Regions from separate parts of the Streptomyces sp. NBC_00986 genome, predicted to be linked through region 1. Evidence: riboswitches for the same ligand, from Rfam matches in the RefSeq annotation. Region 1 holds a riboswitch; each other region holds the start of a gene.
What was found. A riboswitch is a leader RNA that binds a small molecule or an ion and turns the genes downstream of it on or off. The one in region 1 is predicted to bind cyclic di-AMP.
Positions count from the first base shown of each region.

Region 2: it holds a riboswitch for cyclic di-AMP, as region 1 does, so the genes downstream of both, OG504_RS44205 (C40 family peptidase) here and OG504_RS15360 (M23 family metallopeptidase) in region 1, are expected to answer to the same signal.
Region 3: it holds a riboswitch for cyclic di-AMP, as region 1 does, so the genes downstream of both, OG504_RS23245 (transglycosylase SLT domain-containing protein) here and OG504_RS15360 (M23 family metallopeptidase) in region 1, are expected to answer to the same signal.
Region 4: it holds a riboswitch for cyclic di-AMP, as region 1 does, so the genes downstream of both, OG504_RS31530 (transglycosylase family protein) here and OG504_RS15360 (M23 family metallopeptidase) in region 1, are expected to answer to the same signal.

Region 1 covers NZ_CP108733.1:3,579,704-3,582,960, reverse strand. The annotation lists gene OG504_RS15365 (M16 family metallopeptidase) at 1-1,301, shown strand, start outside; cyclic di-AMP (ydaO/yuaA leader) riboswitch at 1,516-1,668, shown strand; gene OG504_RS15360 (M23 family metallopeptidase) at 1,681-2,436, shown strand; gene OG504_RS15355 (GntR family transcriptional regulator) at 2,625-3,257, shown strand, end outside.
Region 2 covers NZ_CP108733.1:9,858,568-9,861,824, reverse strand. The annotation lists gene OG504_RS44215 (ATP-dependent Clp protease proteolytic subunit) at 64-699, shown strand; gene OG504_RS44210 (hypothetical protein) at 707-1,015, shown strand; cyclic di-AMP (ydaO/yuaA leader) riboswitch at 1,355-1,534, shown strand; gene OG504_RS44205 (C40 family peptidase) at 1,538-2,011, shown strand; gene OG504_RS44200 (ATP-binding protein) at 2,096-2,554, opposite strand; gene OG504_RS44195 (helix-turn-helix domain-containing protein) at 2,767-3,257, shown strand, end outside.
Region 3 covers NZ_CP108733.1:5,283,839-5,287,095, reverse strand. The annotation lists gene OG504_RS23255 (LacI family DNA-binding transcriptional regulator) at 1-68, shown strand, start outside; gene OG504_RS23250 (HAD family hydrolase) at 175-981, shown strand; gene OG504_RS23245 (transglycosylase SLT domain-containing protein) at 1,117-1,596, opposite strand; cyclic di-AMP (ydaO/yuaA leader) riboswitch at 1,602-1,803, opposite strand; gene OG504_RS23240 (CocE/NonD family hydrolase) at 2,035-3,257, opposite strand, start outside.
Region 4 covers NZ_CP108733.1:7,039,630-7,042,886, reverse strand. The annotation lists gene eno (phosphopyruvate hydratase) at 1-359, opposite strand, end outside; gene OG504_RS31530 (transglycosylase family protein) at 678-1,373, opposite strand; cyclic di-AMP (ydaO/yuaA leader) riboswitch at 1,383-1,556, opposite strand; gene OG504_RS31525 (transglycosylase family protein) at 1,751-2,770, opposite strand; gene OG504_RS31520 (cytochrome P450) at 2,985-3,257, opposite strand, start outside.

The DNA.
Region 1 (3,257 bases):
CGCTCGGCAACGGCCTGACCGTGCTGCGCTGCCACCGCCCCGGCCAGCAGGTCGTCGCCGTCGAGGTGCTCCTGGACGCGCCCCTGGACGCCGAACCGGCCGGCCTGGACGGTGTCGCCACGATCACCGCGCGGGCCTTCTCCGAGGGCACCGACAAGCACTCCGCCGAGGAGTTCGCCGCCGAGCTGGAGCGCTCCGGCGCCACCCTCGACGCGCACGCCGACCACCCCGGGCTGCGCCTGAGCCTGGAGGTCCCGGCCTCGCGCCTGGCCAAGGGCCTCGGTCTGCTGTCGGACGCGCTCAGGGCACCCGCGTTCGCGGACAGCGAGGTCGAGCGGCTGGTCCGCAACCGCCTCGACGAGATCCCGCACGAGACGGCCAACCCGTCCCGCCGCGCAGCCAAGGAGCTCTCCAAGGAGCTGTTCCCGGCGACCTCGCGCATGTCGCGCCCGCGCCAGGGCACCGAGGAGACCGTCCAGAAGATCGACTCCGGGGCCGTACGCGCCTTCTACGACCGGCACGTCCGTCCCGCGACGGCCACCGTCGTGGTCGTCGGCGACCTCACCGGCATCGACCTGGACGCGCTCCTGGCCGAGACCCTGGGTTCGTGGACGGGTTCCACCGCGCAGCCGCGTCCCGTGCCGCCGGTGACCGCCGACGACACCGGGCGCGTCGTGATCGTGCACCGGCCCGGCGCCGTCCAGACGCAGCTGCTCATCGGCCGCGTCGGATCCGACCGGCACGACCGCGTGTGGCCCGCGCAGGTGCTCGGCACGTACTGCCTCGGCGGCACCCTCACCTCCCGCCTGGACCGTGTCCTGCGCGAGGAGAAGGGCTACACCTACGGTGTGCGGGCGTTCGGCCAGGTGCTGCGTTCGGCACCCGACGGCACGGGCGCCTCGATGCTCGCCATCAGCGGCTCCGTGGACACCCCGAACACCGGTCCCGCGCTGGACGACCTGTGGACGGTGCTCCGCAAGCTCGCCGAGGGCGGACTCACCGACGCCGAGCGGGACATCGCCGTACAGAACCTCGTCGGGGTGGCGCCGCTCAAGTACGAGACCGCCGCGGCCGTCGCGAGCACGCTGGCCGACCAGGTCGAGCAGCACCTGCCCGACGACTACCAGGCGACGCTGTACCAGCAGCTCGCCGCGACCGGCACCGTGGAGGCCACCGCGGCGGTCGTGAACGCCTTCCCGGTGGACCGTCTGGTGACGATCCTGGTCGGCGACGCGGAGCAGATCAAGGAGCCCGTCGAGGCGCTCGGCATCGGCGAAGTGACCGTCGTCGCGGCCGAGTAGACGACCCGTAGCGAGCCGACGAGCGGCACGCGCGCGTGGGGGCCCTGGTGACTGAAGCGTCACCAGGGCCCCCTAATGTCCGAATTGGGGGAGAGGTTGCCCGTCTGCCCTGTGGCATGTGCAACAAAACCCGTGATCCGTTTGGGGATTGAAAGTCGTCCCCCTTAGCGTCGGTCCGGCTGTCCGTCAGGCACCGCGCCGCACTCGCGGCACCGGACAGTCATCGCCGAGTCCCCGTACGGCGCGAGCCAGGGGAGCCGGGGACCCACGTCCCTGGGGTGAATCGGACGCCCGTCGAGGGGGTCCGTAGGAGACCTTCCTGCTCCGAACCCGTCAGCTAACCCGGTAGGCGAGAAGGAAGGAAAGGACCAGCCACTCCATGGCGTTCACCCGCGCCACCGGGAAGCACCGTCGCCCGAGCCGGACCCACCGCACCACCGTTCGTGTCGCGAGTGTCGCGGCCCTCACCACCACCGGCGTCGTAGGCACCCTGGCCGCCGCCCCGGCGTTCGCCGCGGAGCCCGCCCCTGAACAGACCGGCCTCACCCCCGTCATCGCCATGGGCGACGCCGTCGCCGAGAAGATCGACGCCCAGGCCGCCGCCCAGCAGCAGGCCGCGGACGAAACGCTGGCCAAGGAGGTCGCCCGCGCCAAGGCCGCCGCACTGGCCAAGGCGGAGCGCGAGGCCGAGGTGCGCGCCGCCCGCGCCGCCGAGCGCAAGAGGCTCAACACCTTCGTCGCGCCGGTCACCGGCTCGTACGTCTCCACCGGCTACAAGACCGGCGGTTCCCTCTGGTCCTCCGGTGCCCACACCGGCATCGACTTCCACGCCTCGACCGGCACCTCCGTGCACGCGGTCGGCTCCGGCACCGTCGTCGAGGCCGGCTGGGGCGGCTCGTACGGCAATCAAGTGGTGATCAAGATGGCCGACGGCATGTACACCATGTACGGGCACCTGTCGTCCATCGGTGTCTCCGTCGGCCAGACGGTCACTCCTGGCGAGCAGATCGGCCTCTCCGGGGCGACCGGCAACGTCACCGGACCGCACCTCCACTTCGAGGCCCGCACGACCGCCGAGTACGGCTCGGACGTCGACCCTGTCGCGTACCTCCGCAAGCACGGTGTGAACGTCTGACGACGTAGCGCCGCACTTCCCGAAGCCCTGGCCCGCCCGGCCGGGGCTTTCGGCGTTTCCGGAGCCCTCCTGTCCAAAAAATATCCATGGATTCCGGCCCGCCATCGGAAATTCCCGCTCATTGCAATAGAGTCACGGAACACACGTCAATCGTCGACGTTTCACGGGGATTAAGGCGGAGGTCGGACATGCGTATTCCGGCGCACTCGGTATGCACGGCGATCCGGGACGACATCGTCGCCGGTGTCTACGAGCGCGGCAGCCGGCTCACGGAGGAACTCCTCGCGCGCCGGTACGGGGTCTCGCGCGTCCCCGTCCGGGAGGCTCTGCGCACGCTGGAGGCCGAGGGGTTCGTGGTGACCCGGCGGCACGCGGGCGCGTGCGTCGCGGAACCGACCGAGCAGGAGGCCGCCGACCTGCTGGAGATGCGGATGCTGCTGGAGCCGCTCGGCGCCTCGCGGGCCGCCCAGCGCCGCACCGAGGCCCACCTCAAGGTGCTGCGCGGCCTCGTCAGACTGGGCCAGGAGCGCGCCAGGCGCGGCAACAGCGAGGATCTGCGCTCCCTGGGCAGCTGGTTCCACGAGACGCTGGCGCAGGCCTCCGGGAGCCCCGCGCTGACCTCGATGCTGACTCAGCTGCGGCACAAGATCGCCTGGATGTACGCGGTGGACGCACCGGCCAACCCCGTCGAGTCCTGGGCCGAACACGGGGCCATCGTGGACGCCGTGGCCCGCGGGGACAGCGAGCGCGCCCGGGCGATCACCGCCCTGCACACCGAGCGCGCGGGCACCGCGCACCGGCTGCGCTTTCCCGGCGGGGCG
Region 2 (3,257 bases), 6.3 Mb from region 1:
ACCCCCATCATAACGTCATGTACGTCCTGTACATTTCTTACAGATGCCGAAGGAGGGGTACCCATGACCCGACCGTCCGCCCGTCACGTCCTGCCCGAGTTCACCGAGCGCACCAGCGCCGGCCACCGGACCCTCGACCCGTACTCGAAGCTGCTGGAGGAGCGGATCGTCTTCCTCGGGACGCCGATCGACGACATCTCGGCGAACGACGTGATGGCCCAGTTCATGCACCTCGAGTACCAGGCACCGGACCGGGACATCTCGCTGTACATCAACTCGCCCGGCGGATCGTTCAGCGCGATGTCGGCGATCTACGACACGTTGCGGTTCGTCACGTGTGACGTGGAGACGACCTGCCTCGGCCAGGCCGGCACCTCCGCGGCGGTGCTGCTGGCGGCGGGCACCCCGGGCAAGCGGTCCGCGCTGCCGGGTGCGCGAGTGGTGCTCCGCCAGCCCTCGCTCCCCGAGCCGATCCAGGGTCAGGCGAGTGATCTCGCCATCCAGGCCGAGGAGTTGGCGCGTACGCGGGTCCAACTGGAGGAACTGCTGGCCCTGCACACGGGCCGGACGGTGGCGCAGGTGAGCGCGGACATCGAGCGGGACCGGATCATGGATGCCCAACAGGCCCTGGAATACGGGTTGGTGGACCGGATCGTGGCCACCCGCAAGACCTCGCTCACCGAGCCGGGCGGGGAGTGAGCCGACGATGCTGCCGCCGGAACTGCCGCCGCTGCCCGCACTGACGCGCGCCGAGGGCGAGTTGATCGACCGTTACCTGGATGTGGCCGACCTGCTGGGCCGTATCAACCCGGCGCACAACGGTGACACGTACCGTGGCCTGAGGGCCGCTCAGGCGCTCGTGGCCAAGGCCGCCGAGCTCCGGGACGCGCTGGCGCTGATGCACCAGCGGGGCGAGACCGAGCTGCACGCCCCCACGCTGGCGCGGGCGCTGCGCGTGCTGGACGGGGAGCGCCGCACGGCGCGCGTCACCCTGCCCTCGCCCTCCGACAGTTGACGGACCCGAAGCTGTCCCGAACGACGTCGAAACGAGCCGAACGACGTACCCCCGATCGGCGTAGTCGCGACTCCGTCCATACGGCCGTCCGGGTTGCGCAACACGCGTAGCCCGAGGCCCGGATGAACTGTTCCGGCGCTGGTCCGAGCGTCACACCCCCCTCGACACTCCCTCGAACACCGTTGCGTTCAGCCGAACGGGTGAGTGGTGAGTAACCCCACAAATCCCCGGTTCCGTTGGGCTTTTCGGACATTCATAGGTGAAGATCCCTGTCTGACGACAAGACCCCGCCACAGCGGCGGGGCGATCCGGGCGGACGCCGAGTCCTGCCGCCGCCCGGATGACAGGTCGACAGGATTGCATCGGCAGGAGTGGAGGACCCAGGCACGACGGGTCGCCGGGACGGTCACGCCATGACCGGGTCGAGCAGCCCTTGGGGTGAAGCCGCGTCAGCGGCCGGGCAACTTCGCCAGCCCGAATCCGACAGGTCATCCTTCACAGGCGGCTGACGAAGGGTTGCGCATGACTGCGCTCAATCGTGTCCCGTCGCTGATGGTCAGGGCCGGTACGGCCTCGGCCTTCGCCATCGCCGCCGTGGGCGGCTCCGTCGTGATACCGGGCGTCGCATCCGACGCCGCGGCCGCGACACCCGCGACGAAGGCACTCCAGGTCGCGGCGTCCAAGAAGGGCGCCCCGTACAGGTACGGGGCCACCGGACCGGGCCGCTTCGACTGCTCCGGGCTCACGCTGTACTCGTACAAGAAGGCGGGCAAGAAACTGCCCCGTACGGCGGCCCAGCAGTACAACAAGACCCACCACATCTCGGCCAAGAGCCGCAAGGCCGGGGACCTCGTCTTCTTCCACTCGGGCTCCAGCGTCTACCACGTCGGCATCTACGCCGGCAAGGGAAAGATCTGGCACGCCCCGAAGACCGGGGACGTGGTGAGGCTGCAGAAGATCTGGACCAAGAGCGTCTGGTACGGCCGGGTCAGCTAGGCCTGTCCGAATCTCCCGAGGGGGTGGCGGCCACCTGACAGGCCACCACCCCCTCGGGTGTCCAGGGACGTTCACCACACTGTTCTACGGCTCCTGCTGACCCGCGGCGGTCACCGGCCGGGCCGGTACCGTCCAGGGCACCTCGATGGAGACCGTCTTGCCGCCCTCCAGGGTGGGCCGGACCTTGAGTTTGCCGCCGCACTCCGCGGTCAGCCAGCGGATGATCACCATGCCCCGGCCGTTGTCCTGCTGGACGGCGGCCGGCAGGCGTTTCGGGAACCGGGGGTGGCTGTCGGTGACCCCGATGCGCAGCCGTTCGTCACGCTCCAGCTGGATGTCCACCGTGAAGGTGGGTGACTGCCCGAAGGTGTGTTGTACGGCGTTGGTGGCGAGTTCGGAGACGATCAGGCGGATGGTGTCGGCGACCTCCGTGTCCGCCGGAAGTCCCCATTCCACCAGGGTCCCGACGACATAGGTGCGGGCGGTGGAGACCGAGGCGGGATCGCTCGGCAGAGTGACGGATGCTTCCAGATGGTCTGCCATGGCGCGGTCGTCCCTTTCCCGCGGGACCGGTGTCCGACACGGAGCGGATGGTTCGAGTACGGTCCCGGACTGGTGCTTCTTCGCCAGACTGCCATTACCGCGTCGGTAACGGTGGCGATCCACCAAGATATGCATATATCTGTCGCTCGAAGCGGTGAACTCTGCGACCCCAGACCGTATTTGGGCGGCTCGGAAGGAGTAAGGAGAAACCCATGCAGTACGGTCCCGCGGTGCGCCGCCGGAAACTGGGCGCCGAACTCCGCGCGTTGCGTGCGGAGGCGGGGCTCACCAGCGGTGAGGCGGCCCGGCTGGTCGGCTGGCACCAGTCGAAGGTGAGCCGCATCGAGACCGGCGCGAGTGGCGTGAAAGCGCCCGACGTCCGGTTACTCCTGGACGCCTACCAGGTCGGCGACCCACAACTTCGGGACATGCTCCTCGTGTTGGCCGGCTCCGACGACGGCGGCGGCCGCCACCACTGGTGGCACGCCTATCGCGGTGTACTGCCGCCCGCCTACCGGGACTTCATCAGCCTGGAGTCCCAGGCCAGCACACTCCGCACCCTGGAGACCTCGGTGGTCCCCGGCCTGCTGCAGACGCCCGAGTACGCCCGTGCGGTGACCCGGGCCGCCGTGGGAGGCCTCGACAACGACGGCCCCGAGCGGCTCGACGCGCTGGTGCAGGTGCGGTTGGCCAGGCAGGACGT
Region 3 (3,257 bases), 1.7 Mb from region 1:
AGATCGCCGGGGAGGACACGGCGGGCGTGATTCTGCCTACGGAACTGGTGGTACGGGAGTCGGCATAACGGTCGTAATTGTCAAACCAACCGGAACACGGGTCAACGCATGTGAAGGCAGCAGCCGTCCGGTTCGTGTCGAGTCGGTGGGGCGTTCCATCCGTATTCTCTGATCATGGCCGCACCCCTCGCATATGCACTGATCGCCACCGACCTGGACGGGACGCTGCTGCGCGGCGACGACACACTCTCCGACCGGTCCCGCATCGCACTCGCGAGGGTGACGGCGGCCGGCGCCCGGCACCTCGTCGTCACCGGCAGGCCGGCCCCGAGGGTGCGCCCGTTGCTCGAAGACCTCGGCTCCAGAGGGCTCGCGGTGTGCGGACAGGGCGCGCAGTTGTACGACGCCGGCGCGGACCGTCTGCTCTGGTCGGTCACCCTGGACCGGGAGTTGGCGGAGACCGCGCTCGGCAAGATCGAGGCGGAAGTGGGCCAGGTGTACGCGGCGGTGGACCAGGACGGCGTGGACGGCCTGACGCTGATCGAGCCCGGCTACCTGATGCCGCACCCCACGCTCCCCGCGGTACGGGTGGGCAAGCGGGACGACCTCTGGTGCGAACCCATCAGCAAGGTGTTGCTCCGTCACCCCGCCCTGGAGGACGACGAGTTGGCGTCCACGGCGCGCTCGGTGGTCGGTTCCCTGGCCTCGGTCACCATGTCGGGCCCCGGCACCGTCGAACTCCAGCCACTCGGCATCACCAAGGCAACGGGACTGGCTCTCGCCGCCCGCCACTTGGGCCTGACCCCGTCCGAGACCATCGCCTTCGGCGACATGCCGAACGACATCCCGATGTTCGACTGGGCAGCCCACGGCGTCGCGATGGCCAACGCCCACCCCGAACTCAAGGCGGTGGCCGACGAGGTGACGTCGTCGAACGAGGACGACGGCATCGCGCTGGTACTTGAAAGACTCTTCAGCTGAGATTCTGAATGGCCCCGAAGGGGCGCATTCAGGGGCGCGGGGCTGTGTCTATTTGCGGCTCCGCCGCGCGGGCGCGACCAGCCACGACGGCGGTGTCACTCAAAACACAACCAGTCGTGGCTGATCCAGCAGTTTCTAGTAAGCCCCGTACACGTTGTCGATGGAGCCATACACGGCCGCCGCGTAATTGCAGGCGGCGGTGATGTTAGCGACCGGGTCATACGGGTCGTACGAAGTCCCGGCAACGTGATACGCGTTGAACGTCGGGTCGATGACCTGGAGAAGCCCCTTCGACGGCGTACCGGCCGCCGCGTTGGAGTCCCAGTTGTTGATCGCGTACTGGTTCCCGGAAGACTCACGGATCACGTTCCGGTAGATCCCGTTGTACGTACCCGGAATCCCCTTCTGCGCCATGATCGCGAGCGACTCCCGGATCCACCCGTCAAGGGTGTTGGGGTACCCGGCAAGCGTGGTCGAGGCGGCGGTGGTCGACGTGGTGGCCGCGGACGCGGTGGTCGCACCGACGACAGGCAGCGCGAGGATCGCGGCACCGGTGCCGGCGATGACGACACGGCGGACGAGGCGGGCGCGGCGGGACTGAGCGGTTGCAGGCATGACGAGGTTCCTCTCCGTCGCCTGCGAGGTGAGCTGTCGGGTTCGGGCTGGGAGGTGCCCGGCCAAGTCCTTGCGGACGTGACTTAACCCCAAGCCGTTCCGGTCAGAACGACCGGCCCGGCGACTTACCTGGTTCCCCCGCTCCTGCCGTGCGAGAAGTTCGTGACTGGGATGCCGGGCGGCGGCAGGATTCGGCGTTCCGCTCGACAGGCCGGGAAACTATGCGAGAGCACATGTCCGGAACAAGTGGCGGAATCACACCTAACCCCTATTGACCTTGGTCTGAGGCGTATGGGGCACTTGATCCTTTGCGCGAGCCAAGGGTCAACTGTCAAATGCCGTAAGGGAAAACGCGGGCAGACCAGGACACAGGTCACGCACAGAAACGCGTGACCCAACTCACGGGAGGATTAAGAACGGCAAATCGGGCATTCGCCCTCAACTGGCAGTTCTCGGAATCCTTTTCTCCCAAGTGCGGTGGAAGATCGCTTCTCCACCCTCGGTGCAGATCACCTCATTTGAGGTAAGAAAGTCCGTTTCGTCGCAAGTAATCTCCGACCGTGTACGCACGCTCGTGTCCCACCCCAGCTCCGGCCGGTGCAGCCGGATCGACCACTCCGAGAGGGTGCGGGCGGACAGCGGATCCGACTCGTCGATCGTGTACGTCTCCAACGCGTCCTCGGTGAACTCCAGCCCGTCCGGATACACGCGCGTGCCGCCGTACCGGGGGTCCACCTCCAGCCGCCACTCGCCCTTCGCGACGTCCCGTACGACCAGCCTCTCGGGCCGCGGTTCGTCAAGGGTCGCCGGGTAGTTGACCCCGAGCGGCTCGGCTTCCTCGGGTTCGTCGAAACGAATACCCTCGTCCAACTCCTGCTCCCGGACCGGGAGTTCGAGCGCACTCCCCTCCGGGTCCAACGTGAACCCCGCCGCGGACTCCGGCTGCGGCCAGATCCACGGCCAGTACGCCGACGACACCGCGAGCCGGATGCGGTGCCCGGGCGGGAACGCGTGCCCGATGCCGTTCAGCTCGAAGGTCACGTCCTCGGTGGTGCCCGGCGTCCACGGCACCGCCCGGTCCCGCCCGTGCCGCGCCGACAGGTTCAGCACACCCCGGGTGACGAGGGTCGAGGCGCCGTCCGGGGCGACATCGCACAGCCGGGCGATCACCTGCCCGCGCGGCACCTCGCAGGTCAGCCGCAGCCGTACCCTCGGCCGCCCCAGCACCCACGTCTCGGCCGGTACCTCGAACTCGAAGCACGCCGACCGCGCGTCCTCGTCCCGCTGGTCCGGCGGCAGATCGGCGTCGTTCCCGAAAGGGAAGAAACGGCCCGCGTCCACACCGGTGTGCATGGGGGAGCGGACGATCACGGGCGCACCCCGGAGGCCGTACGTCGTCGTCTTCACGTGCGGCGAGGGCCACGCGGGTTCCCCGACCCAACGGCCCGGGAGGGTGTCGTAGACCGTGGCCGGTGGGTGCGAGTCGCTGACGTAGGCCCGTAGGAGCGGGTCGGCCGTGACGCCGGTGTCCTCGCCCTTCAGCCAGTGGTCCCACCAGCGGAGAGTCTCCTGGAGGAAGCCGATCGCGGGGCCCGGCGGCAGGCCGCGGTCCGGGTACTGGTGCGACCAGGGGCCGATCAGGCCGCGTACGCGGTCCGGCG
Region 4 (3,257 bases), 3.5 Mb from region 1:
ACGGCGAGGGAGACGCCGAGGATGGCGTTGGCGCCGAGCGAGCCCTTGTTGTCGGTGGCGTCCAGGTCGAACATCGCCTGGTCGATCAGGCGCTGCTCGGTGGCGTCGTAGCCGACGAGCTCCGGGCCGATCTGCTCGATGACGGCGAGGACGGCCTTCTCGACGCCCTTGCCGCCGTAGCGGTTGGGGTCACCGTCACGCAGCTCGATGGCCTCGAAGGCACCCGTGGAGGCGCCGGACGGAACGGCGGCACGACCCGTGCTGCCGTCGTCGAGGCCGACCTCGACCTCGACCGTGGGGTTGCCTCGGGAGTCCAGGATTTCCCGGGCTACGACGACGTCGATGGACGGCACGAGCATCTCCTTCTTGGGATCTGACGCGGCTACGGCAACACCGCAGCGGCTCTGCGAGACGAGCCTAACCGGCTCGGGGCGATTGGCCATCCGGTCGGCCGCCTGATGGACAGAACCGAGAGTAAATTGTTTCCGAACGGAACAAAGAGTTCGGCAAAAGTGCGGGAACACGGGCGGGGACGCAAAAAAGCCCCGCCCCGGTGCGTACGGGGGAACACGCACCGGAGCGGGGAGCCCGTGGGGGACGGGGGTGGCCCTCACGGGGTCTCCATCATGGACACCACGGATGTGAGGGCGCTGTGGTTCAGCTACGAGCCGCGTAGGTCACTTCAGGTGGAGCTGCTGGCCCGGGAAGATGAAGTCGGCGTCGTCGATGATGTCCTTGTTCAGCTTGAACAGCTGCTGCCAGCCGCCCTTCACCTTGTGCTTCTCGGCGATGGAGCTGAGGGTGTCGCCCTTGACGACCTTGTACTCGCCGTCACCCTTCTTGACCTTCTTGCCGGTCGGGGTGGTGACGGTCTTCTTGGCGGCCGGGCGCTCGGCGGAGCGGGAGGCGGTGGTGTCGCTCGTGGAGCGGTCGCTGGTGGAGCCGCTGCTCGAGGAGGAGCTGTTGCCGCTGGAGCTGGAGGAGCTGCCGCCGGAGTAGGAGGCGCCCGACAGGCCGGTGCCGCAGTTGGGCCAGGCGCCCTTGCCCTGGGCGGCGAGAACCTTCTCCGCCACGGCGATCTGCTGGGACTTGGAGGCCTGGTTCGCGGTGGAGGCGTAGGCGGTGCCGCCGTACGCGGCCCACGTCGAGGCGGAGAACTGCAGACCGCCGTAGTAGCCGTTACCGGTGTTGATGGACCAGTTGCCGCCGGACTCGCAGCTGGCGACCGTGTCCCACTCGGACGCGGTGGCGGCGGAGGCGCTGCCCGTCGCCATGAGCGGGGCGGCTATCGCGACACCGGTGACGCCGGCGAGCGTGGCGACGCGGGTGGCCTTGGACGGACGACGGTGCTTGCCCTTGCTGGAAAACAGCATGGAAAATCCCAATCCCCTCACCGACGCCTGCGAGGTGAGCTGTCGGGTTCGGGCCGTGTGAGTTGCCCGGCCGCACACCTCTCGGTGCGCGACTTCACCCCAAGCCGGTTCCGGTCGTCTCTCAACTCCCGGGCCCGGCGCTTACCTTGGGTCCCCCGCTCCTGCCTACGGCGCTTTACGCGACGACTGTTCCCGGAGGCCGCTGGCAGGACTCGGCGTTGCGGCAACCGGACGCTCGTGGTGACGAGCGGCCTTGACCGTAGACACGGAATCCACGGAATTCCAAAGACGATCAGGCCTTCTGAGACTCATCCCACACTTTGATCAAACCGGACATTCCCGAGCGAAGCGTGACGTGAACTCCCGCTGCCCTCTTGCTACTTTTCGTCCACTTCCGTACCGACGTCCAAGGTCTGACCGGCGGCGATCTGGGTCGGATCGGCGCCTATCACCTTTTTGTTCTCGGCGTAGAGCGCGCGCCATCCGCCGTCGTAGCCAAGGGAGTCGGCGATGGACGCGAGGGAGTCGCCGGCGCGGACGGTGTAGGTCTGCGGCGACACGCTTTCCTCGGCACTGGCGCCGCGATGCTTGCCGGCACTCTGCCGAGTGCCCTGCTGCTCGCCCTGCTGGTCGTCGGAATCGCCGAGCGCGCCCGTGTCGACGAGGCTCCACTTGCCCACCGCCTGGGCCGAGTTGTCCGTTTCGTCGATTTTCGGGGAGGCGGCGGCCGAGTCGTTGCCGGCCGCGGGAGTGGTGGACTTGTCGGACTTGCTGGAGTTGTCCGTCGCGGTCGGTGAGGGACTGTCGGTCGACGAGTCGCCGCCGGACGCGTCGGACGAAGTCGAGTCCGTGGTGCCGGAGTCGGACAAGCCGGAGGAAGCGGACGAGTCGGATGAACCGGAGTCGGAGTCGGAACCGGAGCCGGAGTCGGAGTCGGAACCGGAGCCGGAGTCGGAGGAGTCGGCCGGGGTGGCCGACGGGGAGTCACTCGCGAGGCCGGTGTCGACGTCCGTCGAACCCGAGGTGGTGGTGAGCCCGGAGAGCAGCGCGCAGGTGGTCCAGGCGGAGGTGCCCTTGTCGGCGAGGATCTTCTCGGCGACGGCTATCTGCTGGGAGCGGCTGGCCAGGTCGGCGCTGGGCGCATAGTCGGGGCCGCCGTACTTGTCCCATTCGTCCTGGGTCATCTGCAGGCCGCCGTAGTAGCCGTTGCCGTCGTTCATGCTCCAGGAGCCGCCGCTCTCGCAGTTGGCCACCTTGTCCCAGGTGGTGCCGTCGGCGGCGTTCGCGGCGGCGGCCCCGAGGAGGGGGATGGCGATGGCGGAGCCGGTCACCCCGGCCGCGACGAGGAGAGCCGGAGCCTGGCGGGGGCGACGGTGACGACCGTTCCCGGAGAGCATGCGGAGGCCTTTCGCGTGACAGCGGGGGGACCGCGCGGCGGGTGGGGCAAGGGGTGGTGCGGGGCGCCGCGCTGGTAGGTGAACGTATCCACAGTCGATCACTTGTCACAAGTTAATGCCACGGAGATCACGTGAAGATCACAGAGTTGAAGAACTGTCACTTTCGGGTTTAGGGGTCCGGACTGCCTGTTCAACGGCGCCCCGGACCGCCTGTTCAACGGCGTTCCGGGGTGAACTCCACGGGGAGGGTGCGCAGTCCGCGCATGATGAGGCCGCCGCGCCAGCGCAAGTCGGCCGGATCTCCGGCGAGTTGCAGGTCGGGGAGGCGGGTGAGGAGGGTGGCCAGCGCGGTCTGGCCCTCCAGGCGGGCGAGCGGGGCGCCGAGGCAGTAGTGGATGCCGTGGCCGTAGCCGAGGTGTTGATTGTCACGGCGCCCGAGATCGAGGACATCGGGATCGGCGAACCGTTCCGGATCCCGGTCCGCGGC